DNA from 4 places in the Exiguobacterium sp. s125 genome. Region 3 is predicted to be linked to each of the others. Evidence: predicted binding sites of a transcription regulator. Region 3 holds the regulator's gene; each other region holds the start of a gene.
What was found. Region 3 encodes Rex, which represses fermentation and respiration genes when NADH is low (regulators of the CRP and FNR family bind a similar motif). Its sites were predicted from a motif close to TTGTGAAATATTTCACAA; they were not measured.

Region 1: the regulator Rex is predicted to act here: its motif matches at 3,217-3,234, upstream of KNQ05_RS03035 (cytochrome ubiquinol oxidase subunit I).
Region 2: the regulator Rex is predicted to act here: its motif matches at 1,654-1,671, upstream of KNQ05_RS08790 (L-lactate dehydrogenase).
Region 4: the regulator Rex is predicted to act here: its motif matches at 5,176-5,193, upstream of cydD (thiol reductant ABC exporter subunit CydD).

The regions. Positions count from the first base shown of each region.
Region 1 covers NZ_JACSMI010000001.1:627,462-635,420, forward strand. Annotated here, with positions in the region: gene KNQ05_RS03015 (FAD-dependent oxidoreductase) at 1-530, shown strand, start outside; gene KNQ05_RS03020 (disulfide bond formation protein B) at 675-1,064, opposite strand; gene KNQ05_RS03025 (transcriptional regulator CcpC) at 1,130-2,020, shown strand; gene KNQ05_RS03030 (N-acetyldiaminopimelate deacetylase) at 2,004-3,116, shown strand; gene KNQ05_RS03035 (cytochrome ubiquinol oxidase subunit I) at 3,351-4,739, shown strand; gene KNQ05_RS03040 (cytochrome d ubiquinol oxidase subunit II) at 4,752-5,777, shown strand; gene KNQ05_RS03045 (potassium channel family protein) at 5,882-6,550, shown strand; gene KNQ05_RS03050 (Cof-type HAD-IIB family hydrolase) at 6,581-7,357, opposite strand; gene KNQ05_RS03055 (DNA-dependent RNA polymerase subunit epsilon) at 7,529-7,747, shown strand; gene rnjA (ribonuclease J1) at 7,744-7,959, shown strand, end outside.
Region 2 covers NZ_JACSMI010000002.1:223,936-231,894, forward strand. Annotated here, with positions in the region: gene rpmG (50S ribosomal protein L33) at 13-162, shown strand; gene KNQ05_RS08780 (5-formyltetrahydrofolate cyclo-ligase) at 221-769, shown strand; gene KNQ05_RS08785 (DUF92 domain-containing protein) at 760-1,542, shown strand; gene KNQ05_RS08790 (L-lactate dehydrogenase) at 1,706-2,659, shown strand; gene KNQ05_RS08795 (GNAT family N-acetyltransferase) at 2,859-3,368, shown strand; gene KNQ05_RS08800 (M42 family metallopeptidase) at 3,572-4,609, shown strand; gene KNQ05_RS08805 (YqgQ family protein) at 4,593-4,790, shown strand; gene KNQ05_RS08810 (ROK family glucokinase) at 4,875-5,831, shown strand; gene KNQ05_RS08815 (LTA synthase family protein) at 6,048-7,959, shown strand, end outside.
Region 3 covers NZ_JACSMI010000007.1:4,748-12,706, reverse strand. Annotated here, with positions in the region: gene KNQ05_RS13615 (hypothetical protein) at 54-212, opposite strand; tRNA gene KNQ05_RS13610 (tRNA-Ala) at 384-456, opposite strand; gene tatC (twin-arginine translocase subunit TatC) at 564-1,343, opposite strand; gene KNQ05_RS13600 (twin-arginine translocase TatA/TatE family subunit) at 1,351-1,557, opposite strand; gene KNQ05_RS13595 (redox-sensing transcriptional repressor Rex) at 1,557-2,216, opposite strand; gene KNQ05_RS13590 (ABC-F family ATP-binding cassette domain-containing protein) at 2,385-4,286, shown strand; gene KNQ05_RS13585 (hypothetical protein) at 4,286-4,678, shown strand; gene KNQ05_RS13580 (flavin reductase family protein) at 5,176-5,769, opposite strand; gene KNQ05_RS13575 (DoxX family protein) at 5,788-6,186, opposite strand; gene KNQ05_RS13570 (winged helix-turn-helix transcriptional regulator) at 6,368-6,688, shown strand; gene KNQ05_RS13565 (flavodoxin) at 6,805-7,260, shown strand; gene KNQ05_RS13560 (TVP38/TMEM64 family protein) at 7,348-7,959, opposite strand, start outside.
Region 4 covers NZ_JACSMI010000006.1:29,931-37,889, reverse strand. Annotated here, with positions in the region: gene kynB (arylformamidase) at 1-67, shown strand, start outside; gene KNQ05_RS12990 (cyclase) at 325-972, opposite strand; gene KNQ05_RS12985 (hypothetical protein) at 1,123-1,626, shown strand; gene cydC (thiol reductant ABC exporter subunit CydC) at 1,686-3,413, opposite strand; gene cydD (thiol reductant ABC exporter subunit CydD) at 3,410-5,140, opposite strand; gene KNQ05_RS12970 (Rrf2 family transcriptional regulator) at 5,352-5,834, shown strand; gene KNQ05_RS12965 (nuclear transport factor 2 family protein) at 5,849-6,232, shown strand; gene ypfJ (KPN_02809 family neutral zinc metallopeptidase) at 6,284-7,129, opposite strand; gene KNQ05_RS12955 (methyl-accepting chemotaxis protein) at 7,338-7,959, shown strand, end outside.

The sequences.
Region 1 (7,959 bases), on a different contig from region 3:
TACCTCCTCGCGAGATGCGTAAAGTTGCATTACCATTATCGATCCAGCACTTTATTGAACCATACGCGCAGTTTGAACCAGCCGAAGCCCTAGTCTATGATGTCGGAATCAGTCCTTACATTGATACTCCTTTTTCTTATGTATTCGATCGAGACCATCAAGTCTTCGTCACGGATTTGTCACACTATGATGCAAGCATTTCTCCGAAAGAGGGACAAGTCTTACAAGTCGTCGCATATCTTGATCATAAACAGGTCAGTCAAGCGACATATATTGAAGAAAAAGTACAGCACGCCCATGACTTATTAGATCACCACTATCCAGGGTGGCGAGATCGCCTTGTGACAGAGCGGACGATGAAACGCGCAATCGTTCAAGAAATCAAATGGAAGATGGGACAAAGGCCGTTGCCTTGCTTTTTGGAAGCGGATACGTCGATTGCTTTCGTAGGTGATTGGTGTGAAGGAGAAGGTCAGTTATCGGAATTATCTTTTTCAAGTGCCTACGCGGTGTCGAGGGAGTGGCAGTGAAACGGTCAAGCATAGTATCGGCATCGGAAGGAAATGAAAAACCCGAGCATTCCTGTAATCGAAATGGAATCGCTCGGGTTTCCTGTGCGTTAATTTTTGTAGTGAGTTCTACGTGACGCATTTGTTTGAACAGATATCTGCAACTTATGCACTTTGTTTATTCGGGTAAAAGGCAAGGATCAATAAGAGGGTGAAGGCGATTAAACTCATCATTGGGATTGTCAAAAAACCGAAGTAGTTGACCCATTGAATCAGGCAACCATTCGTACAGAGTGCCTCGCCATCCGGGAGGCGTTCGAGAACAACGTGATAGGCAGCAACTGCCCAACCGATTCCAACATATAGTCGAACGAAAAGAGCATCGACGGGGCGATTCCGAAAGAGTGTAATGATTAAATAAAATGCCGTCGTATACATGAACAAGCGTTGCCACCAACAAAGTGGACAAGGGATGAAACCGCGAACTTCACTGAAGTACAGACTTCCTAAGGTCGCAATCGTTGAGACGATTAACATAAAATGATAGCGTGACATATGTACCTTCCTTCCTAACGTGTTAAACTAATGCCATCTTATATCATGAGGAGTCGAATCTTACATTGCAAGTGTCGGAAATGGAAATGTTGATAACTTTATCGGAAGAGCTGAATATGCGAAGAGCAGCCGAACGTCTTTTCGTCTCGCAGCCGGCACTCAGTCAACGATTGGTTGCGATTGAGCGCAGGTGGGCGACGAAGTTGTTCATTCGTTCTTCCCGTGGATTAAGCATTACGCCCCAAGGAGAAAAAGTCATTGGGCTCGCAAAAGAAATGAATCGAAAAGAATTAGAACTGAAAAGTGAACTGACTGCCGAAGAAGGGGCAGTCTACGGGACCCTTCGGATTGCTGTCGCCTCCATCATGGGTCAATATTGGTTGCCACGCGTGTTGAAACGTTTCGTGGAACGTTACCCGCATGTACGCGTCCAACTCGTAACAGGGTGGTCGAGTGAAATGATGCGGCATATGCTCGAAGAACATTTTCATATCGGCATCATTCGAGGTAATCCGGACTGGAAGGGCGTCAAGGAACGGTTGTTCTCAGACCCGCTCTATCTTGTTGATAGTGAGTTGACGACGCTTGAACAGTTGCGTAAGACGGACCGACCATTCATTCAGTTCAAAAGTGATTCGACGTACTATCAAGAAATACTCGAGTGGTGGCAGGATCGTTTTTCAAGTCCGCCTGCGCGGACGCTCGTCGTCGACCAAATCGAAACTTGTAAACAAATGGCGTTACACGGCATTGGATTCGCGATTTTACCAGAGTCAACGATTCAAGAATCGAGCGAAGTGATGCAGATTCCGTTGAAGACGTCTTCGGGTAAAGTACTGAAACGCGATACATGGATTTTATCGACGGAATCCATGCTTGAGTTAAAACAAGTCCAAGCCTTTTGGGACATCGTAAAAGAAGAAGGGGGAAGTCAGTCAGATGGAATACGCGATTGAAATGCGAAGAGAACTTCATAAAATACCTGAATTAGGATTCAAGGAGTTCAAGACGCAAGCCTTTATTTTAAATCAGATTCGCTCTTATCCTGAAGACCGCGTCAGCTACGATACGTTTGAAACAGGTGTTTTCGTTCGTGTTAAAGGGTTGACCGGAAATCGAACAATCGGTTACCGCGCAGATATCGATGGTTTGCCGATCGAAGAAGCGACGGGTCTTCCTTTTGGTTCGGAGCATCCGGGAATGATGCACGCCTGTGGGCATGACGTCCATGCGTCAATTGCGTTAGGTCTGCTTCGTCGTCTTGTCGAGTTACCGATCATGGATGACGTCGTCTTCTTATTCCAACCGGCAGAAGAAGGTCCGGGTGGAGCGGAACCGATGATTAAAAGTCCATTATTCGAAAAATATCGTCCGAGTGAAATGTATGGTCTCCATGTGGCACCTGAATATCCGGTCGGGACAATTGCGAGTCGTCCTGGCGTATTATTTGCCAGTGCGCGGGAAGTTCACATCACGATTTATGGTCAAAGTGGTCATGCTGCATTTCCACACTTGACGGTCGATACGGTCGTTGCTCAGGCTGCACTCATCATGCAGTTGCAAACAATCGTCAGTCGATCAATCAATCCGATGAATTGTAGTGTCATCACGATTGGCAAGGTCGATGCGGGGATTCGTGAAAATGTTATTGCCGGTCGAGCTGTGCTAGATGGAACGATGCGTGCGTTGAACGGTACTGATATGGAAAAATTAGAAGAACGGGTACGTGACATCGTTCGTGGAATTGAAGCGTCATTTGGCGTGAAAATTGATTTGCAATTTGGAAACCGCTATTACGAAGTCGTGAATGATCAAAACGTCGTCGATAAATTTTCTTCATTCGTTAAGATGAATGCAAATTATGTTGAATGCGACGCTGCGATGACGGGTGAAGACTTTGGATTCATGTTAAAAGAAGTCCCAGGCATGATGTTTTGGCTTGGAATCGATAATCCAACGTCCGGTTTACATCAGCCGACGTTGAATCCGGATGAAGAGGCGATCCCATTTGTGATTAATTTACTGGATCATTACTTCCGTGAATATGTGTAAACTGAATGAATCGTAAAAAGACTGTAGAAATGCCCTTTACTTCGCCTCAAATCGAAGTAAAGGGTTTTCATTTAGCGAGATCATCTAGTTTTCGAACGTTTTGTGAAGAAAATCACGAATAGATGTGAACAATTTGTTACATCAAACATTTAGAACAGACACAAATGATTATGTTCTCTATGATACGGATATAAACATATATAGAAGTACGTTTAGGAAGAGGGGGGCACACACATGTTCAATGATCCAGTTATGCTCAGTCGATTATTGACAGGGCTCACATTAGCATTTCACATCATTTTTGCAACGATTGGTGTAGGAGTTCCGTTGATGGTACTCGCAGCCGAGTACATTGGAATTAAACGAAAAGATCCAGATTATATTCTTTTAGCACGACGTTGGACGCGCGGTTATATCGTAACGGTAGCGGTCGGAGTCGTTACGGGGACGGCAATCGGATTACAATTATCGCTCTTATGGCCTTCATTAATGCAAGTAGCCGGACAGACGATTGCTTTGCCGCTCTTCATGGAAACGTTCGCCTTCTTCTTTGAAGCGATCTTCCTTGGGATTTACTTGTACACATGGGATCGCTTTAAAAATCCATGGTTACACTGGTTAATCGGGATTCCGGTCGTCATTGGGGCAACGGCGTCAGCCTTCTTCATCACGACAGTTAACTCGTTCATGAATTCTCCGGAAGGTTTTAAAATTGTCAACGGAACGTTAACACAAATCGAACCGTTAAAAGCGATGTTCAATACGGCAACGCCAACAAAAGCGACACACGTTATTGTATCTGCTTACTTGACGGTTGCGTTCATCTTAGCAGCAATTGCTGCGTTCCATCTATTGCGCAAGAAAACACTGTCCGCAGCCGAGACGGCGTATCACAAAAAGGCACTTCGTCTGACAGTCATGGCTGGATTGATTTTCGCCTTCTCGACAGCGCTCGTCGGTGATTTTTCAGGAAAGTACCTTGCGAAATATCAACCTGAAAAATTAGCAGCAGCGGAGTGGCATTTTGAAACGACAAATGAAGCAGAACTGATTTTCGGTGGGATTTTGGATGAGCAAGAAGATGGTAGTTATGACATCAAAGGTGCGGTTAAGATTCCATACGCCTTGTCAATTCTTGCAGGTGGAGCACCAGATACAGAAGTCATCGGTCTAAATGAATTTGCGAAAGAAGACCAAGCGCCTTTATTCGTCCACTATTTCTTCGATATCATGGTATCGATTGGGATGTATTTAGCAGCGATTTCCGCCTTGTTCATACTCGCATTCCGACTGAAGAAGTTGAACCCGTATAATAAATGGTTACTGCGCGGTATTTTCATTGGTGGACCACTTGCCATCGTTTCGATTGAAGCAGGTTGGATGTACGCGGAAATCGGACGTCAACCATGGACGCTATATGGTATTATGAGAACGGCTGACGCAGCGACGACATCTACTGCAGTCGGACCGATGCTGATTCTATTCAGCATGTTGTACCTCTTACTTGGTACGATTTGTACAGTCGTATTGCTCCGTATGTTTAAGAATAATCCTGTCGGTAAAGAACTCGCAGACGATCACCATACTCGCGGTGAAGCGATGTTTGCGGACGATAAAGAATAAGGAGGGAACGAGTTGGACATTCAAACACTAGGAATAACCGTACTTTGGACGTTCCTCTATGGATATCTCATCGTTGCCTCAATTGACTTCGGTGCTGGATTTTACGCATTTTACTCGAAATATACAAAACGAGATCATTTGACGAATCGATTGATTTTACGTTATCTTTCGCCCGTTTGGGAAGTGACGAACGTTTTCTTCGTTTTCTTCTTTGTTGGTCTCGTCGGGTTTTTCCCGGACACAGCTTATTACTATGGAACGGCACTTCTCGTGCCTGCATCAATCGTACTCGTTCTGATTGCGATTCGCGGTAGCTTTTATGCCTTTGCGAACTACGGTTCGAACGATAGTATGTTCTATACGTTTCTCTATGGTGCGACGGGGCTCTTGATTCCGGCTGCGATGTCGACGACGTTGACGATTAGTCAAGGTGGCTTTATTCGTAAAACGAATGAAACGGTTGAGTTTTTAGGGACGAAATTGTTTACGAACTTTTATTCCTGGTCAGTCGTAGCACTTGCGATTGTCTCTGTCCTTTATATTAGTGCGATGTTCCTGTTGTTCTACGCAGATAAGGCGCGAGACGTAGGGGCGAGTGACTTGATTCGGAAATGGGCGCTCTTTTGGAGCATTCCAACGATCATCGTCTGTGGACTTGTTTTCTTTGGTTTAAAGAATCAAGCTGCATGGCATTATGAAAACATTTTGAATGGTAACTGGTGGTGGTTCGCAGCAAGTTTTGTGTTTTTCTGTGTTGCAGTCGCACTCGTCTACCTGAAGCGGAATTATGGAATTGCCTTTATCGCTGTCATGGCTCAATACGGAGTTGCATGGTTCGGATACGGCTATACTCATTTACCGTATATCTTATATCCGTACATCGATATCAATAAAGCGGTCGTTAACGAAACAATGGCGACGTCGCTTGTCGTAGTCTTTATCTTCGGACTATTATTATTGATTCCGGCACTCTATCTGATTTTACGATTGTTCCTGTTTGATAACGATTATGTCAGAGGCGAAAAAGTAAAAAAATAGCGAGATCTTAAACGCCTTCACGCACTGTGAAGGCGTTTATAGTATTTTAAGAAGGAATCGGGTACACTACTACTGACGAAGCGAAATCTGAAGGAGAGTTGAACATGAATGGAGAGTTTGCAGTAATTGGTTTGGGGCGTTTTGGTGGTTCGATCGTCCGTGAATTATCGAAGAATGGCTATGACGTTCTAGCGATTGATTCGGATGAAGAACGTGTCAATGAATACATGGGGATTGCGACACACTCCGTCATCGCGGATACGACGGATGAGAACGTATTGAAAAGTCTTGGAATTCGAAACTTTGATCACGTCATCGTTGCGATTGGGGAAAACATTCAAGCTTCGATTTTGACAACGTTGATTTTAAAGGAACTCGGTGTTAAATCAATCACTGTCAAAGCGACGAACGATTACCATGAAAAAGTATTGCGGAAAATCGGTGCTGACTTCATTGTCCACCCGGAACGTGACATGGGGGTTAGGATTGCGAACGGCCTGATGAGTTCGAATATTTTGGATTATCTTGACCTGTCTCAAGAATTCTCAATCGTTGAAATCAAGGTCAGCGATCGCATGGCAAACAAAACGTTGATTGATCTTGATTTACGAAGTAAGTACGGCGCGAACGTCGTCGCCATCAAACGGGGAGAAAATGTCATGATTTCGTTACAAGCTGATGAAGTCATTGAAAAGGGCGACTACCTTGTCGTCATTGGAGAAAACGAAGACTTGGATCGTCTCGAACGAGCCATCCATAAAGTAAAAAGCTGAGGGATCTCCTCAGCTTTTTTTGTATCCCTTTTAAATTAATTGGAATTTTTTTAAACCGTGCGCGATGCCGTCTTCAAGAATGTGTTTCGTGACGAAGTCGGCGGCGGCTTTTGTTTCGTCTAATCCATTGCCCATCGCGATGCCTGTTCCGACGTAGCGGAGCATCTCGAGATCGTTCAGCGCGTCACCGAAAGCAAACGTATCTTCACGTTTGATATCCGTTAAACGGAGGAATTGTTTAATTCCATCGGCTTTCGACGATCCGGCATTGATGACGTCCATCGCTTGTGGGTGCCAGCGAATGAAATCGAATGCTTGATAGTTTTGCGTATAAATCGATTCTTCTTCTGCCTGACAATAGACGAGGGTTTGGAAGATATCGTGCGTCTCGTAAGCTTCTTCATTATAAGCAGGGAGGGGAATATCGAGCGCGCCGAGTGACGTCGCGACGGTATCGTCTGTTTGACGCGTCGTGAAGCCTTGTTTCTCGCCGAGATAAACAAGTGTGTGCCCATTCTCTTTTGCACGTGATGTTAAATGTTTCAAATCATCGACGGGTTGCGGACGTTTATAGATGACTTTATTTTGATGAACGACGATTTGACCGTTGTAGCCAATGACCGTATCGATGCCGAGTTGCTCACGGACGCCTGACAGCATTGCAGGACCACGCCCGGTCGCGATGGCGACGTAAACGCCGTTTTCCTGTAGTTGTTTGATTGCCTGTTTTGTCGATTCCGGTATGAAATGACCATCGTGAAGCAAGGTTCCATCGATATCGAAAAAGACGACTTTTTGATTTGCCATGGTTTCACCTTCTCTATTTAATTGGCTGAATAGCCGTTTACAAATGAAAGTATAGCATAGCGCCTAGGTTCAAGCAGATATCAGTTGTTGAATAAGGATGAAAAAATGAACCGTTTTCGTGTATACTAATCTAAGGACAAAAAACAATGGACTGATAAGGAGTTGCTAAGTATGATTTTTAAAGTATTTTATCAACCGCTTCGTTCGGAAGCACCAGTAAGAGAACGGACAGAGGTTATGTATGTTGAAGGAGAGAGCATTCGTGACGTGCGAACATCGATTGATCATCTCATCAAAGACATTAATGTTGAATTCATCCGCGAAGTAAGTGGAGAATTCCTTGAGTACGAAAAACAAAGTGTTGACTACAAGGTAGCGACGTTCGCATGAAGTTCGTCAAAAACCACCAAGCAGCCGTATTCGCACTCGGCGGTTTAGGAGAAATCGGGAAGAACACATATGTGGTTCAATTCCAAGATGAAATCATCGTCATTGATGCAGGGGTCATGTTCCCAGAAGATGAATTGCTCGGAATCGATTATGTTATTCCAGATTACACGTATTTAATCAAAAATAAAGATAAAGTCAAAGGTGTGTTCATT
Region 2 (7,959 bases), on a different contig from region 3:
GGAGGGAATCCCATGCGCGTTAAAATTACTTTGGCTTGCACTGAAACTGGTGACCGTACTTATATCACTAAAAAGAACAAGCGTAACAACCCAGAGCGTCTTGAGTTGAAGAAATACAACCCACGTCTCCGTAAGCACACACTTCACCGTGAAGTAAAATAATTGAGATGGAAGCCGTCACCTTGTGTGATGGCTTTTTTTGTGAATGGGGGAATACTATATGAATAAAAAAGCGGTGCGACGGGTAATCGCGGAGCGACTGAACCGGTTGGAAAACCGGCAGGAGCGGGAACGACGAATTGCAGAGCAGTTATTTGTATTGCCAGAATGGATGAGTGCGACATCAATTGCGGTGACCCTCTCGTTTCGAAACGAATGTTCAACGGATCGAGTCATTCAACAAGCATGGGCGGATGGAAAACGTGTCGTCATTCCGAAGGTCATCGGTCAAGAAATGAGATTTTTTGAACATTCGCCAAGCAGTCGACTGATTGAGAATTCGATGGGGATTTTTGAACCGGATGCAACTGCTTTTGAAATTGCATTGCCGACGATTGATCTTTGTATCGTACCGGGTCGTGCCTATATGCGTAATGGCTATCGCTTAGGATGGGGCGGTGGATTTTACGATCGTGCGTTGATTGATTTTTCAGGTCCGACGCTTTCGATTGCATTTGCCGTTCAAGTCGTGGAACGATTCGAAGTAGAATCATTTGATCGCCCGGTTGATACAATTGTCACTGAAGATGAGGTCATTCAATGTCATTAACTGTTCTTCTATTCATCTGCTTAGCTCTCGGATATGCTGGCTATCAATTTGGATTATTAACGAAAAGCGGTGCATTGTTGACGATACTTGTCGGCAGCACGGTCGTCTATGCGCTCGATTATGAAGGATTAGTCCTGTTACTGTTATTCTTCGGTAGCTCTAGCCTGTTATCAAAACTCGGTAAGGCACGCAAGCAGTCCGTCGATCAAATCGTCGAGAAGGATGGTGCACGAGATGGTTGGCAAGTGCTTGCCAACGGTGGAACCGCTATGCTTGCTTCGATAGGCGTTGTACTGACAAATGAATTTGATTTTTTATTAGTTTTCTTGATTGTCATTGCTGCTTCGAATGCAGATACATGGGCATCCGAGATTGGTCCGCTTTCTAAAAAAGAACCGATTTCAATCCGGACGTTTAAACCGGTCTTACGAGGAACGAGCGGCGGGGTATCTTTACTCGGGACACTCGCGACAATCATCGGTGCATTATTTATCGCGACAGCGGGTGACATTCTATTCGATTTGTCCGTAAAGCAATGGTTGATCGTCGCGGCCGGAGGTGTCCTTGGCAGTATTCTCGATACGGTGTTAGGCGCTACCGTTCAACGAAAGTATCGTTGTCAGATTTGTGGCAAAGAAACCGAGAAAAAAATCCATCATGGTACTACGACACAATATGTCCGAGGGTGGAAGTGGCTAGGGAATGACGCCGTTAATTATTTGTCCAGTACGCTAGCGGGGCTGATTGGTTTCATGTTGTATCGATTGTGGTAATGGAAGGTGAAGTACCTGACTTCCTTATGTTAGGATATTGTTGACACAAATTAGACAAAATGTGACCGTTTACACAGTCTTTTATAGTTTGTGAAAGATGTTACAATCTAATTGTGATATAGTTAACAAACTTTTAGTTTGTTTGGAAGGGTGGACATATCGGATGGAATTACATGCTAAAGTTACACGCGTTGCGTTAATTGGTGCGGGGGCAGTAGGATCAAGTTTTGCGTATCAAATGACGACAGCTGGACTTTGTGAAGAACTTGTCATCATTGATGTGAATAAAGCAAAAGCTGAAGGGGAAGCGATGGATTTAAATCACGGGACGCCATTCAGTTCTTCGCCGATGCGGATATGGGCAGGGGATTACGTGGATTGTAAAGATGCCGAAGTCATCGTGATCACGGCCGGTGCACCACAAAAACCGGGTGAGACACGACTTGACCTCGTTGCGAAAAATGCTTTAATCATGAAAGAAATGATGCGCCAAATCATGGAATCAGGATTTGACGGCATCATCGTCGTCGCATCAAATCCCGTTGATATCATGGCACATTTAGCATGGAAATATTCTGGTTTACCAAAGTCACGCGTCTTCGGATCAGGAACGGTACTCGATACGGCACGCTTGCGCCAAATGTTAGGAGAATACTTTAATATCGATTCACGAAACGCCCACGCCTATATTTTAGGTGAGCATGGCGACACGGAATTCGCTGCCTGGAGCAACTCAAGAATCTATGGAAAAACGATTGATGAACTGCTTGCAGAAGACGATCGTTATTCTCAAAAAGATTTAGATCAAATCTATATCAATGTACGCGATGCAGCCTATCATATCATTGAACGAAAAGGTGCAACATACTATGCGATTGGACTTGGTCTCGTTCGGATCGTCCGTGCGATTCTCGGGAACGAGAACTGTTTGTTGACTGTAGGAGCGCACGTTGACGGACAGTACGGGATTTCTGGTATTCATATCGGTGTACCTGCCGTGATTAACCGACAAGGTGTGCGCGAAGTCATCGAGGTGTCGCTGACGGATGAGGAATTAAAAAAATTCCATCATTCGGCGGAAGTTTTACGTCAAACGATGGAACCTGTCTTACGTTAAATCGGAAGCGTCAATCGTACCCACTGAACTCGGGCAAACGGAGTTTCAGTGGGTACGATTTTTTGATTAGAAAAAAGGACGCGATAAAAAATCTGAAAACTAGGTTTTATTTTACTAGAAAAAGGTTATGTTAGGGATAGAAGAGTTTTTCATGTCTTAAGAAACATTAGAAAACTCACAAAGGGGAGAAACGATAGTCATGTATACATTTCGAACGTTAACAAAGGAAGATGCAGAACAGTATTGGCGCTTACGCCTCGAAGGGCTAAAAAATCATCCGGATGCATTTGGTCATTCTTTTGACGATGAGCAACAAACGCCGCTCGAAGAAGTTCAAGAGGGGCTAGAAGGAGATCCGGAGTCGGATGAAGTTTGGATCGGGATATTCGATGAAGATACATTGTTTGGATTTGGTCAGGTCAAACCGTACGAACTGTCACGGGAATCACATAAGGCGATGATTTCTGGTGTCTATATCTCACCGGATTATCGTGGGGGCACGGGGCGCGCCCTAATGGAGGCCTTGATTGAAGAGGCGAAACAAATTCCGGAAGTCGAACAAGTCATTCTAGCCGTCTTGTCAGGAAATGAAGCTGCTCAAAAACTCTATGAATCACTTGGTTTCGAAGTATATGCAGAAGACCCTGATTCGGTCAAACTAGAGGATGGGACGTATCGAGATGACATTTGGATGAAAAAATACGTCTAAATGAAAGAGTTAAGAAGTCATTTAAAGGATGAAAGTCGTAGCGCAACTGTTGCTATGGCTTTTTTTCATAGCAGGCGGTCGCTTTTTTTGATTGTGCATTCTTTTTCGACTGGAGAGAGATATTTGGTATCATAAGAAGGAAACGATTTCATTAAAATAAGCCGTCCTTTCTTAAAAAGGACGTCAAACGAGGAGCGAACAAGATGAAAGCTGTGATTGAGACGATTCGTGAATTAGTAGAAATCCCAAGTCCGACTGGATTTACCGCGCATGCTCTTACATATGTAGAAAATCGATTTAAAGCAGAAGGAATTACGTATAAAAAGTTAGAAAAGGGAGCATTGCTCGCTACGTTGCCCGGACAGTCTTCACGGATTCGTTTGTTGACAGCACACGTCGATACGCTCGGGGCGATGGTCAAAGAAATTTTGCCGACAGGTCGACTGACGTTATCACAACTTGGCGGTTATGCGTGGACGGCAATCGAAGGTGAAAATTGTCTCGTGCATAAAATGGACGGACAGACCGTTTCAGGAACGATTTTGTTCCATCACTCAAGCGTCCATACGTCACGCGTGACGAACACGGAAGAGCGAAATGCGACGAATATCGAAGTGAGACTCGATATCCGGTCAACGACGGCAGAGGAAACACGGGTAGCAGGGATTGAAGTCGGTGACATCGTGACGTTCGATCCGCGATTTATTCATACCGAAACAGGTTTCGTCAAATCACGTCATCTGGACGATAAAGCATCCGTCGCCCTGTTGCTCGAACTGATCAAGGAGTGGAAAAACGAGACATTACCGCATACGACGCAAATTCTGATTTCGAATTATGAAGAAGTCGGATTTGGTGGGAATGCCGGTTTTTCTGAAGACGTCGCAGAATACATCGCTGTCGATATGGGCGCATTAGGAGAAGGACAACACTCGGATGAATATACGGTATCAATCTGTGCGAAAGATAGCTCAGGACCGTATGACCTTGCATTACGTCATCAGTTCACACGTCTTGCCCAAAGCCATTCGATTCCGTATAAGGTCGATATCTATCCATATTACGGTTCTGACGCTTCAGCAGCCGTCAGTGCGGGGCACGACGTCCGTCATGGACTGCTTGGTCCAGGAATCGAATCGAGTCACTCGTATGAACGGACGCATGAAGCGTCACTTCAAGCGACGTATGATTTACTGAATGTGTTCGTGAAGGAGAAAATGAATGATGAAAACACTTTATGATGTGCAACAGTTATTGAAAACGTACGGGACGATTGTCTATTTAGGCGATCGCGAGTCGGATATAGCAATGATGATGCTCGAACTCGATGAGCTCGAGCAAGCCGGTGTGTTAGAAAAAAAGCAATATGATTCAGCGAAGGTGATTTTGGCACATGAATTGAAAAAATCACGACATTCGTAAGAGAAAAATCTTGTGCAACCCTTTGCACAAGATTGCCGTTCAGCTAAACTAATAGAGATGAAATCATTTACGAATAAGGGAGCTATGCAGATGAAATGGTTACTCGGGATTGATATTGGTGGAACGACAGTCAAGATGGCAATTCTTGATTTACAAGGCATCATCGTTGAAAAATGGGAGATCGAGACGGTTATCCTGAATGATGGGGAACAGATTCCAGGCGACATCGCGACATCTTTTTTTGAGAAATGTAAAGAGAGTAATAAACGTCCGGAAGACTTCGTTGGTGCCGGAATCGGTGCACCAGGCTTCATCGACTTTAATACCGGTGTCGTCGAACGTGCCGTAAACATCGGTTGGAATAACTTTGAGTTGATTGGTGAATTTGAACGATTGACGGGTTTACCGGCTGTTATTGAAAATGATGCGAATGCAGCGGCAATTGGTGAGATGTGGAAAGGTGCCGGTAGTGGAGCGACGGAGTTACTTGCTGTGACACTCGGGACAGGCGTCGGTGGTGGATTGATTACGAACGGTCAAATCGTTCACGGGACAGTCGGGATGGCAGGAGAAATCGGGCATATCACGATGTTAGCAGAAGGCGGCGTCCTGTGCGGTTGTGGACGAAAAGGATGTCTTGAAACGATCGCCTCTGCGACCGGTGTAGCACGTCTCGGGCTCGAAAAACGAAAAGGACAGCAAACGGTCCTGAACGATATTCAAGCCGTGACGGCGAAGGATGTCTTCGATGCCTATACGAAGGGCGACCGGATTGCGACGGAAGTCGTCGAGGAAGTGACGTTCCATCTCGGATTAGCAATCTCGAATCTCGCGAACAGCATCAATCCGGAAATGATCGTTATCGGTGGTGGGGTTTCAAAAGCAGGGGATGCTTTGATGGTACCGCTCAAAAAACAATTTGAACGCTTCGCGTTACCGCGTGTGTTTGAGTCGACGACTTTCAAAATTGCTGAACTTGAGAATGACGCAGGTGTCATCGGTTGTGCATGGCTTGCGAAACAAATGTTCTTGAAAAAATGATTTCATTAAATTTCAGAAAAAGGTTCGCTTTTGCGAATCTTTTTTTTGTTTACAAACGTAAGGAAAGTATGTGATTGTTAAGTATCTGCTTTGTTCAGGTTGCATTTTTGTAAAAGTAAGCGTAAAATTTTCACGTGATACGGGTATAAATAGAATATGGATTGACGTGTAAAAGTTCCAGGTCAAGAACACACGTATATTAGGAGGCAGGTTTTTATGCAGCAAGACTCTGGCATTTGGTCGCGCATGCGACTAAAGGTAGGCCAAGGTGTGAAAAGCACCTACACAGAACATAAACTTTTTTGGATTGCGACATTGTTAATTTGGTTAAAAACGTATGTAGCATACACGCTGTTTTTCGATGTTCCGATTACGAATTCAGCACAAGCATTCATCTTACTGATTAATCCAATCAGTTCGGCGCTCTTCATGTTTGGATTTAGTTTCTTCTTCCGTGGTAACGTTCAAAAATGGTTCATCTACGGAATACTCGTCCTGGCGACGCTCGTTCTTTATGCGGACATCATTTTCTTCCGCTTCTTCAATGACTACTTGACGTTACCGGTCTTGTTCCAAACATCAAATGCTGAGACGGTCTCAGCATCGCTTACATCATTGTTGACATGGGCAGACTTATTGATTGTCGGCGATCTATTGATTCTTCCATTCTTCTTACGGAAAATGGACATGTCTAAAAATGTCGCGTCACGAGGACGCGCGATTTTAGCGTTCGTCGCAGCAACTGCTGTCTTCCTTGGAAACTTGGCACTTGCGGAAACAGAACGTCCGGAACTATTGACACGGGCATTTGATCGCGAACTACTCGTCAAAAATATCGGAACGTTTAACTTCCATATGTATGACGCGTTGATTCAATCAAAAACATCAGCACAAAAAGCTCTTGCGGACAGTTCTGAATTGTCGGAAGTTCAAAACTTCGTTGCGTCGAAGTATGCTGAGCCGAACCCGGTCATGTTCGGCAAGTACGAAGGTAAAAACGTCATCGTGATGTCATTCGAATCGGCCCAATCATTTGCGGTTGGCCTGAAAGCGCCGAATGGCCAAGAAATCACACCGAACTTAAACAAATTAATTAAAGAGTCACATTCATGGGATAACTTCTACCATAATACGGGACAAGGGAAGACATCGGATGCTGAATTCATCTTAGAGAATTCAATCTATCCACTTGGGCGTGGTTCTGCGTTCTTTACGAATGGGGAAAATGAATTCCGGGCAACACCAGAGATGTTAAAAGAAGACGGCTATTATTCTGCCGTGTTCCATGCGAACAATAAATCATTCTGGAATCGTGACATCGTCTACAATAGTTTTGGTGTCGATCGTTTCTTCTCGGAGACCGATTATGATCTCGGTAACCCGGATGATTTAACGGAGTGGGGTTTACTCGACGACAAGTTCTTTGAACAGTCGTTACCAATGTTAAAAGATCTTCCACGTCCGTTTTATTCGAAGTTCATCACATTGACGAACCACTATCCGTTCGAAATGCCGAAACCGGAAGATGAACTTGTCCCACCGCTTGAGACGAGCTCGACGACATTGAATCATTATGTCCAAGCCCTCGCATACCAAGACATGGCACTCGGTAAGTTCATCGATGGTCTGAAAGAGGATGGTACATGGGACGATACAATCTTCATGTTGTATGGTGACCATTACGGAATCTCGACGAACCATAACGCGGCGATGGCGGAACTCCTCGAAAAAGATGAGTTGACGGCATATGACGTCGCTCAGTTGCAACGTGTTCCGTTCGTCATTCACTTACCAGGACAAACTAAAGGTGTGAAGCACGAAGAAGTGGCGAGTCAAATCGACATGAAACCAACGTTGCTCCACCTATTAGGAAAAGACTTTAAGGATGAAGTCTTATTCGGAACAGACTTGTTCTCAAAAGAACATAAAGATTACGCCTTGTTCCGTGATGGGTCTATCATTACCGATAAAACCGTTTATACACAAGAAACGTGTTATGACCGGAAAACAGGTGAAGAAGTGACGGATGAAGAAAATGGAGCCATCTGTAAAGAGGCAGTCAAACAGTCTGAAAAAGAACTCGGTCTGTCGGACAAAGTCATTTACGGTGACTTGCTACGTTTCTTAC
Region 3 (7,959 bases):
CAGTTTACCAGTTATGTTTCAAAAAAAAAGAAACTTCCTTAAAAAAGGAGTTTCTAGGCTGAAACTTGAATGATGAGATAGATGACGCTATACGCAACAATTGCTAACGGAATCAGTGCCACACCAATCAACCAACCGTTCTTATCACGGATTCCGAGATACAGAACAAGACAGCCGACGATGAAGGCAATTAACGTCGTAAATGGATTCATAATGCTTCCCCCTCTTGATTACCTATTAAGAAATTTCCCATTCCCTCAAAAGGATAAACACAGAAAACGACTTCAATCGGTTCATCAACATCATCCAGGCTGTAAGCTTCTGTTTTGCCGCCACCACTATAACAAAAAACACCACTCGGCAAATGCCAAGTGATGTACATATGGAGACTATCGGGCTCGAACCGACGACCTTTTGGCTGCCAGCCAAACGCTCTCCCAGCTGAGCTAAGCCCCCTCGTATTCTTGTAATCAGTATAAACCATATCGATTCACTTTTTCAATATAAAAAGAGCGCTTCCAAACAAAAACCTCTCCGTCGCCGAAACGACCGAGAGGAGACTGTTACTTATTCAACTCACGCATCAAATCCGCTTGTCGTTCAAGCTCCGCTTGTTGCTCAAGAATCAGTACTTTTTTGTACGTCCGGGCTGAAATCATGATGCTGATTTCATAGAGGACGAACAACGGTACCGAAATCATCAGATGTGACGTCACATCCGGTGGAGAGATTAAAGCCGCGATGACGAAGAGCGCAAAGTACGCATATTTCCGATTTTTCCGCATGAACAATGGCGTCACGAGTCCAAGACGGGTCAAGAACATCGTCACGACCGGCAGTTGGAACAAGATACCGAACGGAATCGTCAGCCGTATTAAGAAACTAAAATAGTTTTCGACCCCGATGACTTGCTCGATGCCGAGCTCTTGCCCAAGTTCCGTCGATACTTTGAGTAGAAACGGAAGTAACCAAAAATAAGAGAACGCGATTCCGGACAAAAATAAGAAAAATGTGACCGGAATATACGTCAAGGTCGCTTTCTGTTCCTGTTCGAATAAACCGGGTCGGATGAACGCCCATAGCTGGTACATCCAAAATGGTGAAGCCAGGACGACCGCGATGATGAACGCTAAATTCAAGTACAACATCAGGGGATCGGCCACATTAAAGGCATTCAATCCGATGCCGAGCTCTTTCAGGTCCGACTGCAGAAAACGCACGAGCGGTCGGACGAGCGGAAAGGCCGCGGCGAACAAGACGACGACGATGATGAGTGACCAGACGATCCGCTTGCGCAACTCGTCTAGATGCGATGTCACACTCTGTTCTTGATCAATCGCCATAATTTAATCACTTCTCTTTCGATTCATCCTTGTTGTCTTTATCATCGTCCATGATGCCGTGTGTCGCACTCTTGAACTCTTTTAACGTCTGACCGGCAGCACGACCGAGCTCCGGTAATTTTTTCGGTCCGAAGATGATCAACGCGACGGCACCGATCAAAGCGATGCTCCCTGGTCCGATGAACGCGATGGTTGATGGAATAAGGTTTTCCATTATGATTTCACTCCTTCAGCTGATTGCGAATAATGCTTCATGAAATAAACTAGTGACTGCAACTCGATCGACAAATCGATGTGATGGACCCGAACGTGGGCCGGTACGTTCAACCGCGCCGGTGTAAAGTTCAGAATTCCGGTCACACCATACTCAACTAACTCATCCGCTACTGACTGTGCGAACTGGGATGGGACCGTCAAGATGGCGACATCAACCTTGTTCGCTTCGATTTGCTCTTTCATGTCAGAGACATGATAGATAGGAACGTCTTGCGTCGTTGTTCCGACCTTGTTTTCGTCCGCATCAAACGCAACGACTATCCGAGTACTATTATTCTTTAAAAAGTTATAATTTGCAAACGCCGTTCCGAGATGTCCGACCCCGACAAGTGCCACATTCGTGACTTCATCCTGGTTCAGTGTCTTTCGGAAAAACGTCAATAGATGTTGTACGTTGTAACCGTATCCTTTTTTCCCTAACGCCCCAAAGTAGGAAAAATCGCGGCGGATCGTCGCTGAATCGACTTTGACCGCTTCACTGAGCTCTGCTGAAGAGACGCGCAGCTTGCCTGAGTTATAAAGACTCTGAATGAAACGATAATATAACGGCAGTCGTTTCGCCGTCGCTTGTGGTATTTTTGTGTCTGGCCCATTCATACTGCAGTTCCCCCTTCGGCCACGTTCTGACGTGGCACCCAAATCAATGCAAAGAATTCTATTCTCTTTGATTGTAAACCACTTCACATAGACTAACAAATAATATATTCCACGGGACTCCTGCGTTTTTTTCATGATAGACTAAAGGGTGGAAGGATGGATGTTTTTATGATTCTCTTACAAGTGAACCAACTATCAAAATCATTCGGTGTTGAGCCGATTTTAGACAATATTAAACTCGAAGTGCAGGAGCGGGACCGGATTGCGCTCGTCGGACGAAATGGTGCCGGAAAATCGACACTTTTAAAAATCATCGCCGGAGAGCTCAGTCATGACTCTGGTGAGATCATGAAGAGTAAGGAAGTGAAAATCGGTTACCTCGCCCAGGACAGTGGTCTTGAGTCGAATGAAACGATTTGGAATGAAATGTTGACCGTGTTCGAACACCTGCAAGAGCAGGAACGTTCGCTCCGTCGGATGGAGATTGAGATGGGGATGGACCATATCTTAAATGATGCTGTTGCTTACGACCGTCTGTTGAAAACATACGATCAGGCACAACATGACTTCTCGGACGCCGGCGGTTACCAGTTCGAAGCCAACATCCGCTCCGTCCTGCACGGGATGCGTTTTTATCCGGACGATTATTCACGCCGGATCCAGACGCTATCCGGTGGACAACGGACGCGACTCGCACTGGCGAAGATGTTGCTCCAGGCACCTGAGCTGTTGATTCTTGACGAGCCGACGAACCACCTCGACATCGATACACTCTCTTGGCTCGAAAGTTATCTGGCTGGTTACCGTGGAGCGGTCTTGATCGTCTCCCATGACCGTTACTTCCTCGACCAGGTCGTCAACGTCGTCTATGAATTGTCACGGAACGTCTGCCGGAAGTTTACCGGCAACTACACGAAGTACTTGGAACAAAAGGCAGCACTGTATGAACAAGAGATGAAGCAGTTCGAACAGCAACAGGAAGACATCGCGAAGATGCAAGACTTCATCCAGCGTAACATCGCACGGGCGACGACGACGAAACGCGCACAAAGCGTCCGCAAACGTCTTGAAAAAGTCGACCGGATTGATCGTCCGGATGGGGATGAACGCAGCACCGTCCTGTCGTTCCCGATTGAAAAACAAAGTGGGAACGATGTGTTACAAGTCACGCAACTCGCGGTCGGCTATGAAGAAGCCGTCTCAAAAGGCATCACGTTCCGCTTACAACGCGGCGAATCCCTCGCCCTCGTTGGTCCGAACGGAATCGGAAAATCGACGTTACTGAAAGTCCTTGTCAACCGGATTAAACCGTTATTCGGTGAACATCGTTTCGGGACCGGCGTTTCTGTCGGCTACTACGATCAGGAGCAGGCCGAGCTCAACGACCGCAACCGGGTCATCGATGAAATTTGGAACGAGTGGCCGTTGATGCGGGAACAACAAGTCCGGTCCGTCCTCGGTCAATTCCTGTTCAGTGGTGATGATGTCTTCAAGCTCGTTCATGAATTATCCGGCGGCGAGCGCGGACGCCTCGCCCTCGCGAAGTTAAAATTACGCAAAACGAACGTCCTCATTCTCGATGAGCCGACCAATCACCTCGATCTTGATTCGAAGATGGTGCTTGAGAACGCGCTTGTCGACTATGAAGGCACGCTCCTGTTCGTCTCCCACGACCGTTACTTCATCGACCGGGTTGCGACACGCGTCATCGAGATGAATCCGGACGGTGTGACGGATTATCTCGGCGACTACTCTTACTATATGGAGAAGAAGGCCGAGAAAGAAGAAATCGCCCGCCTCGAAGCAGAGGAAGCGAAAGCCATCAAAGTCGCTGCTTCGAAAAGCATCGACAAAGATGCGCAAAAAGAAGAACGGAAAAAGAAACAACAGCTCGAACAACTCGAACAAGACATCGAACGGCTAGAAACGCGATCGACTGAAATCGAACAACTGCTTTGCGAACCGGAAGTCTTCAACGATATTCCGAAGGCGACGGCGCTGTCGGCAGAACGGGATCAGATTGATACGGACCTCCTCGAACTGATGGAACGATGGGAGAGTTTCCACTAATGCGCTCGAAAAGTTATGTCATCAACCTCGTTCAAGGGTTATTGTCCGGGGTGCTCTATTTCGTTCCGATGTATGCCGACTACGTGTCGGCCTTCATCCGGCCGGATGCCTTTAATGCCGTCGTCCTGTTGTTCATCCTCATCTCGTGTATGATCGGTCTCGTGATTAAGACGTGGAGTGGTCTCTTCATCAGCCTCTTATCCGGATTAATCTGTACGTTGCTGACGACCCAGATGTTCGTTGAACTGAATGACCCGTTAATCATCAGCTATTACGGAGCCGTTTCACCGCTCGTCGCCTTTTTGATCAGCTGTCTCGGGATTTGGGCACTGGCGATTCTCTTTTTTCTACTCGATGGTTTCCAGTACGAAAAACGTCACCATGCAGAGTAACTTCTTCAGTTGTCCGACATAAAAAGGCACGTCCCGCGTTCGGGACGTGCCTTTAGACTGTAGACAAGGTACTATCACAATCAAGCGTCTGTTTTCGTTGATTACCTCGGGCGAGGCGCAAGCCGTTGCTCCTTGATCCTAGCGGACAACGAGCAGGGTCTTGCCTGCCTCTGGCAAGTCGCGTTAAAAACGCACTTTTTCCCGTAGGAGTCAACGAAACGTGACGCTTTTTAGACTGTAGACGGTTTAGAGCGCAATCCGTCTCGAATCGCTTTTAAAGCGAAAAGCAATCGGTCGCGACCCTGCAGCTCTGCTGTAGCGGCGCGGAAGATTGCCGCTTTGAAGACGAGGCGAGACAGGGAAGCGTGAACTGACAGCATCCTCATGTAAAATTTTCGTGATTTATAAGAGTTTGGCTATACGCTGAAGGCACGTCCCGCGTTCGGGACGTGCCTTTTTGCTTCTAAAAAATACTAGTCCTACTCGTCGATCCGCCTTCAGCTCGTCGGTCGGGCAATCGTAAAGATGTCTCCGACTTTCGCATAGTCGTTACCTGCGAGACGGGCGATCGCTTTTAAACCATCCGGATCAATCCGGAACGACTCGACGAGTTCATCCGCGACGTGATACCGGACGATCTCCCCAATCAAGAGGTTGGCCCCTTCGAGTTCGAGATGATTCGTCAGCTTCAATTCAAAGCGGATCTTCGCTTCTGCGACAGCCGGAACATCGATCAAATCACTATCGACTAACGTCAAATTCGTCCGTTCGAGTTCACTTTCACCATATGCGAGTGGTGCCGCGGTTTCATTGACTGCCTCGACGATTTCTTCACTGACGATATGGATGACGTATTCCTGATTCAGCAAGATGTTTTTTGCGGTATCCTTTTGCCCTTGCTCCGTCTGCTGGACGGCGATGACCAGTTGCGGCGGGTTGCTTGAAGCGACCGTGAAAAAGGAAAATGGCGCCGCATTGACGACTCCATCTGCACCTTTGGTCGTCACGAACGCGATGGGTCGAGGAATGATGCTGCCGATCAACAATTTATAGTTTTCTTTTGGACTTAAGTCTGCTGCATCAAATTTCATAAAAACCGTCCTTTTCGATCACCCGATAAGTGCTGCGAGTGAATAGTCTCCAGCTCCGATCATCGCAACGCCTAAGGCGATGACGATCAGTGCCATGTTGTATTCGTACCCGTTTTGCGTCACCCAGTAACCATTCGTCCCATGCACTTTGACGATTGCGACGATCATCGAACCGATGATCAGGAGGGCTGCAATCCACAGGAATAATCCACCGGCGAATAATAATCCTCCGACCAGTTCAGCAATCCCTGCCATCAGTGCAAGTGTTTTCCCTGGCTTCATCCCGATGGACTCAAACCAACCGCCTGTCCCTGCGATACCATGTCCACCGAACCATCCAAATAATTTTTGTGTTCCGTGTGCCGCAAATGTTAAGCCGATAATCAACCGAATCAGAAATAATCCTAAATCCATCATGTATAAAACTCCTTTTACTTAATGTTTTTTAATTACTATTAGTAACTTAATATCGATACTAAACTATCACTTACTAAAAGTAAATAGATTTGTTTTCGTTATTTTTATTACTATAAGTAAAATAATTCGTATTTTAGCGTCAAAGTGGGTATACTACATATATAAGAAAGGATGAGCGCTGATGGAGAATACACTAATTCCGACGGCCCTTTGTCCGAAAGTCGAACATGCCTTTGAAATATTGGGCAAGAAGTGGACGGGTTTGATTTTACGTCATCTCTTGACGAAGACCTGTCGTTTCAATGAAATTCAAGATGCGATTCCCGAGCTCTCTGGTCGTATGTTAACGGAACGCATGAAGGAACTTGAGGCGGAAGGTATCGTAGCCCGGACCGTCATTCCGGAACGTCCGATAAAAATTCAATACAGTTTGACAGACAAAGGTCGTCAGCTTGAGCCTGTAATTCGTTCGATCGAAGAATGGGCTGAGTTACAAGATTGACTGAAAAGAAGACATCCATGCTGGGCATGTGGTGTCTTTTTTTATTCTTTTTTGCATTGAGAATCCTTTTCATTTAGAATGAAGTCGTGTCCTACCATGAAAGGATGTGTCACGTCATGAAAATCATGATCGGTTTCGTCAGCATGTCTGGCAACACGGAAGACATCATGCACTTACTTAAATCAGAACTCGAGCAAAACGGCTGCCAGGTGCAGACGGAAGAACTCGATCAACTATATCCAAGCGACTTAGCGCAGTATGATGCCGTCCTGCTTGGTTCTTACACGTGGGGCGACGGTGATCTCCCCTATGAAGCAGAAGACTTCGTCGATGAGCTCGCTGCCAGTTCAATCGCGATTCCGGCTGCTGCCTTTGGTTCCGGTGACCGCGATTATCCGAAATATTGTGCGGCCGTCGATCTGCTTGAACAAGCTCTGACGTCAGCTGGTGCACAAGTCGTCTTACCTGGTCTAAAGATTGAATTTGACCCGGATACGGCCGACAAACAACAGGCTTGCCGGTCATTTGCACAAGAATTTTTCAAGCACGTCGAACAGCTTGTCATGAACTAACGCTTTAACAAAGAACGCATTCAAGAAGCAATCGCTATACAGACAAGAGGACTCTTCCGATGTCGGAAGAGTCCCGTGATGTAATGCTTAACCAAGATTCTTTTTCGCTTTCCAGCGTTTTTGAAGATACCACGGCACGATTGTCAAAATTAAAAAGACAATGATTGCACCAATGATGATTCGTGGGTCTTTCGAGACGATACTGCTCCCTAAAAAGTTATAGGCGAACGTTCCGGGAATGATTCCGATCAGCGTAGCTAAGAAGAACGGCAATAAACGAACTTTCGAGAGTCCAGCTGCGTAACTGATCAAGTCAAAATTAAAAATCGGCAACAACCGAAAAATTAAGACATAGATGAACCCATTTTTTTCGAGCTGTTGCTGGATTTGATCGACTTTTCCGGCACCGTTCTTAATAAATCCCTTACCCAGTTTTTTTGCGACTAAGAAGGCGACGACTGCTCCTAGTGTAGCACCGATGACGGTATAGACCGTCCCCATCAAGGCGCCGAAGGCGAGTCCGCCTGTGATTGACAGGACAGACGCCGGAAAGAAAATCAACGGACGTACGGTATAGAGGACGATATAAAGAATCGGTGCCCACATCCCGAACGATAAAATCCATTCCTTGATGTCTGTCGGACTAACATTTAAATACGATCGACTGAACCAAATCAGACCGATGATGACGAGTAACAC
Region 4 (7,959 bases), on a different contig from region 3:
CGCGGTCCCGCTCCCGCTCGTCGATGGTGACGGCAGTCCGGTCCGTGCGTTATTACGTCCGTATTGAACAGAAAAAAGAACGTTCTCGTTTTTTCGAGGACGTTCTTTTTTGACTGTAATGAAGTAACTTTCGGACAAACGTTTCACTTTTCGTGACTCCTACGGGGAAAAGTGCACGATTTTTGCGCTGTCAGAGGCAGGCAAGACCCTGCTACTTGGTTCGTTAGAACCAGGTAGCAACGGCTTGCGCCTCGCCCGAGGAAAGCACGAGAAGGAAGACACGTTTGTCAGTCACTCACTTCTAGAAACGATAGACAACACCGTTCAACGAATTACCGTCACGGGAAAGAGTGTTTCTTCAATCCGTTTCGTCACATGCGCAACCGTCGCAAGCGACTGATCGACTTGAAAACCGATATCTAACGAATGATTCGCTCCAGGAATCAGCTCGACCATTAAGTGACTGGCCCGGCACCGTTCGAGTGCCGACGTTTCATGAAAGCGGTCCGCATCGCCGATGACAAGTAATCCCCGTTGCCGACTTGCCGCAATTCCTTCCGCGATGAAAGGCACGGTCAAAAGCGGCGTCAGTAAGATGACTGTCGCTTCCGAAAAAACCGGTCGTTGCATTAACGTGACGAGCGGACCCGTTCCAAGGGATTTCGCGATGAACTGGTGCGTCAGATAGGTTTTTTCTTGTAAGACTTTCGCGATGACGGCCTCGATCCGGCGAAGGATTTCGTCGTCCGCTTCCTCGTCCGGCAACTCATAGATGTCGTCCGACATATAGTGAATCTCAATGATATTGACATCATGGTTCAGCAACATCATCCGACTGTAGTAAAAGTAAGGATGATCGTAAATATAACTTGCGCCTGACAACAAAAAACAGACCTGTGACGACTCGGAATAATAATGCGTATATGAAACCAGCTGCTCTCCGACTGCGATTGTTTCGTGACGGATATCCATTGAACTCCCCCTTTTTAATTTTCCTTACTTTACCATCGATACATTATAAGGTCCATTAAAATTCCATTTCCATTCTGTAGGAAAACGGTCACCTGGCACTGACGATTCTTTTGTACACTGAATCCATCACATATCCTCTGGAGGTGCAGAATGGATTCAAAACGAAATGATGGGTTGATTGCTGTCGGTCTCCTGTGCGTCGAAGCCGGTCTTTTTGGTTTCGGTCATGCGATGTCCGTTTCACCTGAAGTCAGTTCCGGTAACGGCAATCCGGCCATTTTATTGGCAATGCTGTTAATCTTCTTATTCGTCACCAGCGTCCGTTCCGTCATCCGTTTCCTGCACCGTCTTCAAGTCCGTCCACCCGGACTGACGATTTTGCTGCTGCTCAGCGGGAGTTCCGCGCTGTTCGGTTCAATCTATCAAATCCATCACTACCGGACGTACCGGGCTGACTTGATTGATCATTTGATGCATCGCGAAGGAACGACACGTGATTTAGAATACATTCGTTCCATCACATCCGTCTTCGACATCCATATGAATGATCAGACTTTCAATAGTACGACTTTTTTTATTTTTACTTGTGCCATCCTTCTCGTCAGCAGCTCGTTCCTGCTCCTCCATCACTGGTGGCTCAACGTACCCCGTTAAACCACACGAAAAAACAGGATCCGCTGGCGCCGTTCGTGGCACAAGTGGATCCTGTTTGTTTAACGTGCGATTTGATCCGGCGTAAAGACGGATTGTTCGACTTGTTTTAATGCGTAGAAGGCACCTTGTCGGTTCATCAACTCATCATATGTCCCGACTTCGATGACTTGTCCCTGTTCCATGACGACGATTTGATCCATCTGTTCAAGGCCTGCGAGACGATGGCTGACGAGTAACACGGTTGCGTCTGTCGCACGTGCGAACAGTTGACGTAAAATCATCTGTTCCGTCAAGGCATCGACGGACGATGTCGGTTCATCCAGCAAGTAGAGCGGTGCTTCGCGTAAGAAAATCCGGGCAAGCGCGAGGCGTTGTTTTTCGCCTCCCGATAGATTTTCCCCTTTCTCGAGCACCTTGTCAGCCAGACTAAACGTCAAATCAACCTGCCGCAACGCCAATTCCATCGCTTCATCCGTCGCTTCATCCGTCGCTTCCTCATGTGCGAGCTGCAAGTTTTCACGAATCGTTCCGTAAAAGAAATGATTCTGTTGCAAAACGACATTCGTTTGTCGCCACAAGGCTTCCGGATCGATTTCCGCTCCGCGGACACCAGCAATCGTGATTCCGTCCACTGGATACATTCGGAGCAACAGTTGGAGCAAGGTCGATTTTCCGGAGCCACTCGCGCCGACGATCGCCGTCTTCGAGCCACGAGGGAATGTCACGCTGACGTTACGGAGGACGGGCCGGACTTCACCCGGAAATGAAAACGTGACGTCCGTCGCCGTAAGCGTCGGGGCAGCGTCCAGTTCAAACGGAGGATATGTCGGCATGACTTCGTCCGTCACGACGTCATCGAGACGCCGTGCAGCATGGCGGCTATCTTCGAAGAAGCCGGGTAAAATCGCCATCGGTGCCGCATTTTCGAATACCGTCAGTGATGTCATGACGAGCAACGCAAGGAAGACACCATCGAGTTGACCATCCGCGACGAGGTAAGCGCCCAGTCCGAGGACGAGCCACGAGATGACTAACGTCACCAGTGTATTGAGCGCCAGGTTCGAGACGGCATGCAGTCCGTTTCGCCGTTCTTCTGCAACATAGCGGGCTGCGACTTCGTTCAGTTCCGTCTCTTTGTTCGCGAGTTGCTGATAGATTTTTAAGTCACGGTAGCCTTGGAACAACTCTGTCACTTCCGTCGAGAGTTCCCCGCGCCGCGCGCGAACGGTCCGCGCGAAACGCTGTTCCCGGTAAGCGAACCAGCCCGGGATGATGAATCCCGTCAATAACAGTCCGAACACGAGGACGAGCGCGACGCTCAGTGAGAAGAAGCTGACAAAAAAGATCGTACACAGAAAGACGAGGACGAGAATGATCGGCGGATAGACGACACGTAAAAACGTGTTCTGCAGACTCTCGACATCGCCGACGATTCGCGCGAGCAAGTCACCGCTCCGGTACTTCGCGAAGATGCCCGGCGCAAGCGGTTCGAGTCGTTTGTAAAACGTCGTCCGTAAATCACTCAAAATCGTAAACGTTGCCCGGTGCGAGTAATAACGCTCCGCATACCGACTGACGGCACGCGTCAGGCTTGATATTTTTTGCAAGGCAATCAGTACAGCGAGTGTTTGAATCGGTGGCAACAGTGCCGCCTTCGAAATCAGGAAACCGCTTGCCGCAAACAGACCCACCGCCGTGACGCCGGCAAGGACACCAAAGAGAATCGAGAGGACGATATCCCGTTTCTGGTGCAGCATCAATCGAAAAATACCCATCAATTCCTTCATCGTGTTTCCTCCCCTCGTTGGACGGCACGCATCCGTGCGTACTCCGAATCCCGTGCGAGTAACGCCTCATGTGTGCCTTGGTCGACGATCCGGCCGGCCTCTAAAATGACGATGTTGTCCGACTGTTCAATCGTATGCAGACGGTGTGCGACCGTGATGACGGTCGCCGTCCGTCCGAGTTCTCCGATTGCCTGCTGTAACAGGTGTTCCGTCTTGACGTCGAGTCCCGTCGTCGGTTCATCGAACAGGATGACGTTCGGTCGTTTCAAGAAGGCACGGGCGAGTGCGACCCGTTGTTTTTCGCCACCCGATAGACCGCGCCCCCCTTCACCGATTCCGGTGTCGAGCCCGTCCGGTAAACTCGCAATCAGTTCCCCGAGTCCTGCGGCAGCTGCCGCACGCTCGATGTCTGTCCGCGTCGCCTCCCGTAATTCACCGATGGCGATGTTGTCGGCGAGTGTCCCCGCATACAGGTAAGGATGCTGCGAGATATAGCTGAGCTGTCCGAACCAGCTCGTTTCCGTGAATTGTGCGCGTGGCTGACCATTCAGGAGCACTTCGCCGTTCTTTGGATCGGCCAGTCCCGCGAGTAACTGCAGGACGGTCGATTTCCCGGCACCACTTCGTCCGATCAAGGCGATTTTTTGATACGGTTCGATGCGCAACGTGACGTCGGTCAGCGCAAACCGCTCGTCCTGATACGTAAAGTCCACGTCTTTCAGTTCAATCCGCGGTGGTGTCGCGGACTTTAACGCCTCCGTTCCGAACGTTACGCCCCGGTCGTCTTGCGTCAGTTCAGACGCAATCTGTTTCGCCGCCGCAACACTGCCCCGTCCGGTATGGAACGCTGCCCCCATCTCTTTTAAGGCCAAATAATACTCCGGTGCAAGCACGAGCATCAAGAAGGCTGGAACAAAGGTGATGCTTTGAAATAAAATCAACCGGAGACTGACCTCAAGCGCAATCATCCCCATGCTGAGCATCGAGATGAACTCAAGCATCAACGACGACAAGAAGGCAAGCTTCAGCACGGTCAAGGTCGCATCGCGGAAGTCGAGACTGCTCCGTTCGATGACGTCCTGCTGTGCTTTCGCGCGACCAAACAACTTCAACGTCGTGATGCCTTGCAGCGTATCGAGGAAGGTTCCGGAGAACGCCGTCATCTTCTCGAGCTGCGTATCGGCACGCTTTTGCGTCATGATTCCGATGACGATGTAGAACAGTGGAATGAATGGTGCCGTGATCATCATGACGAGTCCCGTAATCCAGTCATAACTGAATGCTGCGATCAGCACCATCAAGGGAACGATCGACGTCTGGATGACTTTCGGCAAGTATTGGCTGTAATAGCTGTCCATCTCATCGACCGCGTCAAGCAACACACTGACCTTTTGTCCCGACTGTCCTTGCGACATCACTTCGACGGAACTCGTCGTATACTTCGCGACGAGCGCCTGGCGAATGTCTTGTTTGACACGCGCCGCGAGAACCGTCCCGAGCCGTCCGTTCCAGTACGTGACAGCGACCCGTAACATCAGCATGAGCAGTAAGACACCGAGTAGCGGAACAATTGCCGCAAAGGCGTCCCCTTGGAGAAAAATGCGGTCGACGATGATGACGATCAAGTACGATTGACCGATGACCGCAATCCCCATCAGGACAGCCGCCAGCATCAATTGCAACATGATCGTACGTGGAATCGAGATGATTCCTTTAAGTGGATTCATATAAAAACGCCCCTTCACAAATTGTGAACGACTTTTAGTGAATATTTTCACATATCGTACATTCAGTATACCGAATCCTTCGTTTAGTTGCCATGAGAATGCCGCTCCAAAGGTGTGACGGTTTTGTGAGAAGCGTTTTACTCGACAAAATTGCTAACGTCCACTATTATAGACAATAGTTATCTACGTTATACAGAAAGGGCGAATTACCATGCAAATGAAAACCGGAGTCGAACAATCCGTCTACGCGATGCTGTTACTGACCTTTTTGCCGAAGAAAGGACTTTTACCCGGTGAGTTCATCAGTCAGCAGCTCGGCGCTTCACCGACGTACTTTCAAAAACTATTGCGTAAACTCGTCAGTGCCGACCTCCTTCTGTCTGTCCCGGGGGTCAAAGGCGGTTTCCGACTGAATCAACCTTCCGATCGGATTCGTATCTTTGACGTCTACGAAGCCATCGAAGGAAAACAATCCCTTTATGCTTCAAGTGGTGTCTTTGAAGACTTGATGGGCATCAAAGAACAGAACGTCCGCCTCTTATCTAACTTGATGACGGAAGCGGAAGATGCTTGGCAATCGACCTTAAAACGTGAAACGATTGGATCGCTCCGACAGGAAATCGACAGGAACTGTCCCCCTGACCACTTAACGACATTGCAAGCCTTGATTGAACAACAAATGATTCGCAACTAAAAGGAGACTTACGCATGACTACACTTGACCGCTACTTTGAGTTATTTGACGCTTCCCGGACCGATGAACAGGCTTTTAGTGACCTCATTTCACTCTTTTCGGACGACATCACGTTCGTCTTGAGTGGACAGGAACAACACGGGATTGACGCCTGGAAAAAATTCGTCCGCCTGGTCTTCACTGCCAACCAGGACATCAAGCACATGTATGAAGCCTGGCTCCCGTCAGCAGATGGCGATACATTCGAGACACGCTGGGCAGTCTGTGGCAAGCGGGCTGACGGAACGGTCTTCACACAAGACGGAACGGATATCGCCCGCCTTGATGCAGACGGAAAAATCGTCTACCTCGCCAATGTGCCGGATGATGCGAAGATGTTTAACAATTACAACGACTAACCCAAAGAGACCGTTCCCCACTCGGAACGGTCTCTTTTTGAAGTCATCCGCTTATAAGTTTGCTGCTTCGAACGTGTCGCCGCCTTCAATCGTTCCGTTATCAAAACCTTTTTGGAACCAGCTTTTCCGTTGTTTCGATGTCCCGTGCGTAAAGCTTTCCGGCACGACGTATCCTTGACCTTTTTTCTGAAGGGTATCGTCACCGACGGCATTTGCAGCACCAAGCGCTTCTTCAAGGTCGCCTTCTTCCAACAAGTTCTCCCCTTGCGCGTGATGTGCCCACACGCCGGCATAATAATCTGCCTGCAGTTCGAACCGGACGAGGTATTTATTGAATTTCTCTTCGCTCATCTTTTGACGGAGCGGCATGATCTCATCTGACGTCCCGAGTAACGTCTGGACGTGATGACCGACTTCATGGGCAATGACGTAAGCCATCGCAAAGTCGCCAGGCGCCCCGTACTTAGTTTGTAATTCATCATAAAAACTTAAATCAATGTATAATTTCTGATCGCCCGGACAATAAAAAGGACCGACCGATTTTCCGGCTTGTCCACACGCTGAACTGACTTGGTCGGTATAAAGGACAAGTGTCGGTTCTTTGTATGTCATCCCGTCTTGTTTAAACTCCTTCGTCCAGACACGTTCCGTATCGGCGAGCACGACCGAGACAAAATCGGCGGCTTCTTTTTCTTTCGCTGTTTCTTGATAGCCTGAGTTCGTACCGCTCTCTGAACCGGATAAATCCCCCAGCAAATCAGCAGGATTCCCACCCATCAACGTCACGACGATCAAGATGATGATGCCAAGTCCACCTCCGATTCCCGCGATTCCTTTCCCACCCATTCCCCGGCGGTCTTCTACGTTTGAACTTCGTTCTCTTCCCTTCCACTTCATGCGGCTTCCTCCTACCAATTTCGATGTTTTTATATACCCGTTCAGGCATTTATTCATGCCACGTTCTTTTAGAAAAATAATGGATGTGCATCTAACTTTTTTTCCAGTCAACAAACACATGCGTGCAACCGATAGTCTTGATACGTCTACCAAAACAGAACTTTGTCTTTGTTTTAGTTTCAACTAGAAATCGGAGGAATTTTATTTTATGAAACGTCATCAACTCATGCTCAGCATCACGTCTCTTATCGTCGTTTTATCTTTAATCGTCCATGGACTCCACCGCTTCACAACGTTTGGAGAAGGCTACTCCCTTTTACAGGGAAAAGGACCAGCCGCGTCGCTCGCTACGTTAACGGTCGTCGCGCTGATTCCTGTCTTTTTTCTCTTCGCAGCTGTTATCCTGTACCGGCTTAATCCGCAGAGTAAACAGGTTGCCATCCTCTTGACACTGACGCTGACATTCGCAAGCATGTCAATCATCGCCGGTGGAGAGGGTCTCGTCGAATATCACTTCTCGATTTTCATGGTCCTGGCATTGATTGCCTATTTCCGGCGAATCGATTTAATTTTAATCAGCACGGTATTATTTGCGATTCAGCATCTTGCCGGATTCTTTTTTGCACCGACGCTACTGTGCGGAACGACCGGGTATCCGTTTAGTTTGTTGCTGATTCATGCAGTGTTCTTAGTTTTAACGAGCAGTGCCCTGATCATTCAAGTATTCGTTCAAAATCGTGAACGTCACGCGGCGCACGCACGGGAAACGGAAGCAAACACGTTAATCACGAACGTCAGTCAACAAATCGAAGCACTGGTCGGTCATTTAA